One region of the Halomonas sp. 113 genome, then DNA from elsewhere that is predicted to be linked to it. Evidence: predicted binding sites of a transcription regulator. Region 1 holds the regulator's gene; the other holds the start of a gene.

What was found. The regulator PhoB, encoded in region 1, activates phosphate uptake and scavenging genes when phosphate is short. The targets are predictions, from matches to a motif close to TGTCATANNNNTGTCANA.
Positions count from the first base shown of each region.
Region 2: YERSI8AC_RS23455 (esterase-like activity of phytase family protein) is a predicted target of PhoB. The motif match lies at 1,938-1,955, and genes of this name have one in related genera.

Region 1 is NZ_LR881453.1:5,249,183-5,253,183, reverse strand. It holds gene ubiA (4-hydroxybenzoate octaprenyltransferase) at 14-904, shown strand; gene phoB (phosphate regulon transcriptional regulator PhoB) at 1,030-1,719, shown strand; gene phoR (phosphate regulon sensor histidine kinase PhoR) at 1,722-3,008, shown strand; gene YERSI8AC_RS24405 (hypothetical protein) at 3,321-3,635, shown strand.
Region 2 is NZ_LR881453.1:5,046,157-5,050,157, forward strand. It holds partial or broken gene YERSI8AC_RS23440 (ATP-binding protein) at 147-809, shown strand; gene YERSI8AC_RS23445 (HigA family addiction module antitoxin) at 851-1,111, shown strand; gene YERSI8AC_RS23450 (NADPH-dependent FMN reductase) at 1,224-1,802, opposite strand; gene YERSI8AC_RS23455 (esterase-like activity of phytase family protein) at 2,022-3,332, shown strand; gene YERSI8AC_RS23460 (DsbA family oxidoreductase) at 3,410-4,001, opposite strand, start outside.

The DNA of each region.
Region 1 (4,001 bases):
TCGTGAGGTAAGCATGGATCGTTCACTGTTGCGGCCGAAGGGATGGGCTCGCGTGGCAGATTTTTTACAGCTGATGCGCTTGAATCGGCCGATAGGCACATGGCTTTTGATGTGGCCGACGCTGTGGGCATTATGGGTGGCTGCGGAAGGTGTACCAGGGCGAAATGTGCTGCTGATTTTTGTGGCCGGCGTTTATGTGATGCGCGCTGCGGGCTGCGTGGTCAATGACTATGCGGATCGCCACTTCGATGGGCATGTGAAACGCACAAAACAACGTCCGCTAGCGACGGGCCGTATCAGCGAAACCGAAGCTCAACTGCTGTTTATCGCCCTGGTGGCCGCTGCGTTTATTCTGGTATTACTGACCAACTGGTTTACGGTGCTGCTCTCGCTGGGCGGGGTGCTGCTGGCGATTATTTATCCGTTTATGAAGCGCTATACCCACTTTCCTCAGGTGGTGCTGGGCGCGGCTTTTTCCTGGGCAATTCCGATGGCTTTTGGCGCCGTGCTCGGCCACGTGCCGCTGGAAGCATGGCTGCTATTCTGCGCTAATGTGTGCTGGACAGTGGCCTACGATACCCAGTACGCCATGGTCGATCGCGACGACGATTTAAAAATTGGCATTAAATCGACGGCCGTGCTGTTTGGAAATGCGGATCGTTTGATTATCGGCTTACTCCAGCTAGCCACCCTGGGGTTGCTGGCTTGGGTAGGCTGGTGGGTTGGTTTAGGTGGTTTCTTCTGGTTAGGGCTAGCGGCAATGGCAGCGACTTTTCTGCATCAGCAGCGCTTAATTCGCGACCAGGAGCGGGATGCCTGCTTCCAGGCGTTTCTCAATAATCACTGGTCGGGACTGCTGATTTTTGCCGGTATCGCGCTAAGTTGGTGGCCTGCGGCTGGCTGATCGAGGCGATTGTCATGTAATTGTCATCAAGTCATGGTGTTATCGTCACTGACATGTCATTGATCTGTTTATCTTTGAACTGTTTTTCTTTGAACTAGTTTCTTTGAACACCGTGAGGCTCTGGTATGACCGCCAAGACCGTTCTGATTGTCGATGATGAGGCGTCGATTCGCGAGATGATCGCGGTAGCGCTGGAAATGGCTGACTATCGCGTGCTCGAAGCGGATAACGCCCAGGATGCCCATGCCATGGTGGTCGACCACCAACCCGATTTACTGCTGCTGGACTGGATGATGCCCGGCACTAGCGGTATTGAGCTGGCGAGACGCCTAAAGCGTGAAGAAACCACCGCTGAAATCCCGATTATTATGCTCACCGCGAAAGGCGAAGAGGATAATAAAATTCAAGGGCTTGAAGCCGGTGCCGATGACTATATCACCAAGCCCTTTTCACCCCGGGAATTGGTGGCACGGCTAAAAGCGGTGCTGCGCCGTGCGACGCCACGTGGCGTTGAAGACCCGATTGAGATTAACGGCCTGCTGCTTGATCCGGTGAGCCACCGGGTAAGTGCCCACGGCAAAGCGCTGGAAATGGGCCCCACCGAGTACCGTTTGCTGCAGTTTTTTATGACTCACCAAGAGCGCGCTTACACACGTAGCCAGCTGCTTGACCAAGTGTGGGGCGGCAATGTTTACGTTGAAGAGCGCACGGTCGATGTGCATATCCGCCGCTTGCGTAAAGCGCTGGGTGACGTGCATCAAAACCTGATCCAAACGGTTCGGGGTACCGGTTACCGTTTCTCTGCACGGGTGTAAATGTGCGTTTATGGAGTCGTGAGCTGTGGCGAATAGCGTGGCTGGCCACGCTGGGCACTTGCTTGGGCTGGCTGTTGGGCTCGGCTGGGCTGGGGCTCGCAGCAGGGCTTGCGGGATGCCTGTTTTACCACTTACGACAGTTACGCGAACTCTATTTGTGGCTCACCCTCCACCCTAACGATGAACCGCCTGCCGCTCGCGGGATGTGGGGCGAGCTATTCGATCGTTTATACCGCTATCAAAAAAGTCAGCGCATCACCCAAAGCCGTCTGCGGGCTACTTTGGCACGTATTCAAGAGTCGTCTGAAGCAATGCGTGATAGCGTGGTCATGCTTGATCGCCACGGTGATTTGGAGTGGTGGAACAGCGCCGCCACCGCCATGCTGGGGCTACAAACCGCCCATGATCGTGGTCAACACATTACCAACCTGCTGCGCGACCCAGGCTTTATCAGCTATTTTAATTCGCGTAACTACAGTGAGCCGTTAACGCTCACCTCACCGATTGATGAACGGCGAATCCTGCAGTATCAAATTACCCTCTACGGTGACGACGAACGCTTAGTGATGGCTCGCGATATCACCCGCTTGCATCGTCTTGAGCAGATGCGGCGCGACTTTGTCGCCAACGTTTCCCATGAGTTACGTACGCCGCTGACCGTTCTCTCCGGCTATTTGGAAACCTACAGTGATATCTCCGACCAGCTTCCGCCGCGCTTGGGACGTAGTATTCAGCAAATGCAGGAACAGACCCAGCGGATGCAGAATCTGGTCAACGATTTATTGCTGCTCTCGCGTTTGGAAATTGACCAGGGCGGCCAAGATCATCATCCACTGTCACTCGAGCCTTTACTGCAAAGCGTTTGTGATGATGCGCTGGCCCTATCGCATCAACGTCATACCATTACCGTCGCCCTTGAGAGCGATGCCCGACTGTTAGGCAGTGAACAGGAGATTCGCAGCGCCGTCTCTAACCTTGCCTTTAATGCGGTTCGCTACACGCCTGCTGGCAGCCAAATCACCCTGCGTTGGAAAGCTAGCGCTACTGGTGGCGGCTATATCGATGTGGAAGATAACGGTGAAGGGATTGATCCCGTTCATATTCCCCGACTAACTGAACGCTTTTACCGTGTTGATAAGGGGCGCAGCACTGCGACTGGCGGCACAGGTTTAGGCTTGGCGATCGTTAAGCACGTGCTGTTGCGCCACGATGCGCAACTACAAATTGAGTCCCTTCCCGGCAAGGGTGCGTTGTTTCGCTGCGCCTTCCCCCCCTCGCGTCTTGTTTAATTTAGCAAGTCATCCCATCGCATAATATTTGTAACAATGTGCAATATTGGCATGCAAGGTTGGTAAAGCTTTACCCATGTGCCATTTTTACACAGCTCAAAGCGTTGTGTCGTGACTCAGTTGATGCCTTTTTGGCATAACTTATTTTTAAGTAAGAATATGATTTTGTTGTTTTTATTTATATTCTTCAGTTTTTTGGCATGCCTTCTGCAGAGTACAGATTGAAGGAAGATGACCGCAGGAATTGCTGGCTTCTCAGTAAGCCTTTCTTTCTTCATTAAGCAGTACTAAACAGCGATCCGGAGGTAGGATATGACGTCCAAGGATTTTCTCAAGAAAGCTGGCATTTTAGGTGTATCTTTTGGTCTGATGGCAAGCCCATTAGCTTTTGCACAAACCGATAAAAATTCGGCGATTGACGAAAACCAAGGTATTACCGCTGACGAGCAACCGATGGATTCCCAAGGTACCGGTAGTTCAACTGGCAGTGATACAACAGACATGACTGACGATTTAACCCATGACGAAGGTGATGGTGCCAGCGACATGGATCCGCAATCAAGCAGTCACTCAGACGATGCTGAGTATGATAAGGATGAGCTTGTAGAAGAAAATGGCGGTAGCTAATTATCAATGACCTTTTAGATATCATTAAAAGCTTTTTCAGAGAATGAATAAGCGATTAACAGGATGTTACAAAAGCAAGAATGCTTTTAAGATTCACGGATGAATCAGTAGGCAATCAGAACACTAGTCAGGGTTAATTCCAAGGTTGGAGCCCCGCACAAGGAGTGGAAGCTAGCGTTAGTTATTACCTATAGCCAATTCTGATATCGGGCCCCGCAATGCGGGGCCTAATTTTTGCTGCCTACTTTTTATCTCGCTTATCCCCCCGCTACTTTCTCCCCTATCTTTTCCGCCGATCTTTCTTTGCGCCTCTCTATCCAATGCCATGTTTTGTTTTTTATGAATTGATGCCGTAGCGCTTTGTTG
Region 2 (4,001 bases), 200 kb from region 1:
GGCATGGGCAGTCGCACCAAATGTTGAATAAAACAAGACCTGTCGCATCAATTGCTATTAATTCTGTCGCACTCAATCCTGTACAGACTACCATAATAGCCCGATATTACGCCCTGAGGGTCGCACTAATTGCTGAAAATGACAGCGGCTCAAAACCCAAACCCGGCGAAATTTCACTCGCCCACCACGGCGTGCTGTTCTTGGATGAGCTGCCGGAGTTCTCTCGTCATGTGCTAGAGGTACTTCGGCAACCGCTGGAAACTGGAGAGATTCATCTCGCACGTGCCAGCCATGAGCGCCGCTACCCTGCTCAATTTCAGTTAGTAGCCGCAATGAATCCCTGCCCCTGCGGCCACTTGGGCGACCCACGCCAGCGCTGCCAGTGTACCGCCAGCCAAATCCAGCGTTATCAAGCGCGGCTTTCCGGGCCATTGCTAGACCGTATCGATCTGCAAGTGGAAGTGCCCGCACTGCCGCCAGAGCAGCTCACCGCACAAACCCAAGGCGAGTCGTCAGAAGCCGTGCGTGAGCGGGTGATGGCCGCCCGAGAACGCCAAATGGCCCGTGGCGCGCTGAATAGCCAGCTAAGCGGCAAAGCCCTGGAAGCCGCCTGCGCGCTTAACGATGAAGAGCGCGCCTGGCTCGCGGGCGTGCTGGAAAAGCTCAAGCTCTCCGCCCGCGCCTATCACCGCGTACTACGCGTAGCCCTGACCCTTGCCGACCTTCAGGGTGAGCCCAAGCCCACCCAGCCACATCTAATTGAGGCCATTGGTTACCGACAGCTGGATCGGATGCTGAAAGGTGCTTAGCATTGAATTAGACACGATCACTCATAACGGGAGGTGACAAAATGGCAAAACTTCCTAATATCCATCCCGGTGAAATTTTGTACGAAGATTTCATGCAGCCAATGGCGCTGAGTAAAAATGCGCTGGCTAAGCAGATGGGCGTCCCAGCGACCCGCATTGGTGAAATCACCTTGGGTCGCCGAGCGATTACGGCAGATACTGACTTACGTCTAGCAAAGATCTTCGGCACAAGCGAAGGTTACTGGCTTCGTTTGCAGAATGCCTACGACCTAGAAGAAGCCCGCCGTCACCAAGTGGCATGAACAATTCTCTCATTTAACGACTCGAGCAACCGTACCTACATTGAAGTCATCGGCTACCGCCAGCTGGATCGGATGCTAAAGGGGGCGTAAGCCCCCGAAAGCCACTGGGCGGTTAGTGCGTGGCGGCCAGTGAGTCCACTAGGCGCTGACACAGCGCATCCAGCTTCTGCCCCGTGGTTTCATCGTGTAACGCGCCACTATCATTGAAAGCGCTGCCCGCTTTCGCCAGCGACAATGGCTGTGGCAGCACGACCAACCCCAGATTGGCTAACAGTTGCTGACCAAGCGGTAGCGCACGGATGCCACCTAGCCCACCTGGGGAAGCCGCCACCAGCGCTGCCCACTTACCGGCAAATAACTTGAGCCCCGGCGTATCCTGATAGGGACGTGATAGCCAGTCCAGTGTGTTTTTCAGCAGCGGCGTGATAAAGCCGTTGTACTCCGGCGAAGCGATCATCACCGCTTGGTGATCCGCCAGAATCTCACGCAGCTTCAGCACATTCTCCGGCACGCCCCGGGCTTCAATATCTTCATCAAACAGTGGGCAGGGATAATCTTTTAAATCGATAAAGGTTGCTTCCCCGCCAAGCGCCTCAATACGCTTGGCGGCCAGCTTGGCTAGCTGCTTGTTCAGTGACGCTTCTCGGGCACTGCCAGCAAAGACCAGTACCTTTTTGACCGATGATCCCATTGCCATTTCCTCTTTGAATAATGTATTTGAAAGCCACACCATTTATTAATATTTACGCCTGTTGAGCAAGACGTATTTTACGACTCAGGGCCAGACTCGACGTGAAACCCTGCTGCCATTAAAACGTCTGCACTTTGTCATTCAACTATCACTATTACGGATGAAAATTAGCAAAAGCTGCACCTGCCCTAATTTTTCCTCCGAAATGGTGAAATAGTGATGACAAAGCCGTTACTAGCGACTGCTCTACTCGCCTTTGCGTTTACCAGTGCGGCACACGCCCAGCAGAGTTTTCCCGCCACATTGTCCGGCCATGCCCAGCTACCCGGCAGCACCTTTGTGGCAGCTCCTTCCGGTGCCGCTGAGCACTATAACGTCTCAGGCCGTTTTACTGGCCAAGAGGGCCGCGTTGAGCAGTTGTATACGAACATGCAAGCCACCGGCTTAGCGCTACCCTTCCCCAGCCAGCCCCTGCAGGGTTTTTCTGGCATTCGCTCGCTTGGCGATAACCGTTTCCTGGTATTGACCGATAACGGCTTTGGCTCCAAGGCGAACTCCTCCGACGTCATTCTGATGTTTAACATCATAAAGACCGACTGGGACACTGGGCGTGTCATCATCGAGGAAACCGTTCAACTCTCGGATCCAAACCGCAAGGTGCCCTTCCCGATTATGAATGAAGCCACTCCTGGTCGTTTTTTAACCGGGGCTGATTTCGATATTGAATCGATACAGCCGGTGGGCGATAGCTACTGGATTGGCGATGAGTTTGGCCCGTGGATTATCCAGGTGGATAATCAGGGCGAAGTTCTGCAAGTGCTGGCCACCAATCCTGGTGGGACGCTGATGCGCTCCCCCGACAATGCCTTTGCCCTCCCCCCGAACCCTGGCGCGCCTCTCGCTGATGATGTGAGGGTGTTTCGCTCCGGTGGTTATGAGGGCATGGCGCTCTCCGAAGACCAAACAACCCTCTACCCCTTACTGGAAAAGCCCATCTGGGATAGCAACGCCAACGCCCCGGAAACGATTGATGGCACCCCCGTATTAAGAATGTTCGAGCTCAACACTAAAACCGGCGAATGGGGCGACACAACCCGCTACTACCCCTTGGAATCAGCGGATCACGCCATCGGCGATTTCAACCTCATTGGCGGAACTCGCGGCTTGATCATCGAGCGTGATAGCCGCCAGGGCGACCCGCGAGAAGAGTGGGCAGACAACCCTGCCGAGTTCAAACGCATCTATCTCGTCGATCTCGAACGTACGGACGAGCAGGGTGTGCTTGAGAAAATCGCCTATATCGACTTGATGGACATCCAGGATCCAGAGGGCCTTGCACCGCGCGGCACGATCAACGGCACCTTTAACTTTCCCTTTGTGACCATTGAGAACGTGGATCGTGTCGATGAGAGCACCATCGTGGTCGCCAATGACAACAACTACCCTTTCTCGATTGGCCGCCAGCAAGGCCGCGCCGATGATAATGAGCTAATACTGCTCGATGTAGAGGACTTCCTGAACGCCCAGTAATGTGAGCAAGCGTGGGGCCGGGGCGCTCAATTATGACCCTAGCCTCACGTTAAAACGTCAGCAATCTCTCGACAAATTCAGCCAATATGCTGGCGGACTTCCTGTAACTGGAGACGCAGGCTTTCTATCGGTTGCGCACCATTAATCAGCCATCTGTCTTCAACAATCAATGTCGGCACCGACTGCACTCCCAACTTGGACGCGAGGTGGTGATCCTTTTCCACCGCCTGCTGAGTTGTTTCCGAGAGCACGTCTAGATCATAACGAACCATGTCGAGCCCGATTTCTTCAGCCAGTGATCGCAGCACCTGGCTATCACCGATATTGCGGCTCTCCGTCAGGTGCGCGTACTGAACACGATCAAACATACGCCAGTGCCCTTGTTGACCTGCCTGCATTTCAGCCGCCTTACACGCCAGCGCGCCAGGCATCCCGTGAGGATACTCGAAGGTTTGGGCACGCATACCATCAATGTTGATACGCGGGGTATCCTCTGCGGCAACGCATTTTTCCCAATGACCGAGAATTGTTTCTTTGGCATCACCCATAGAGCCGAAGGCTTCTAGCATGGCTTCTCTACTTGCTTGAAGCGTAAAGCACTGGTGATGCACATCCAGGTTCAACTGCTTGGCAAGCGAGTGCAGCCGGGGAGAGAGAAGGTAACACCAA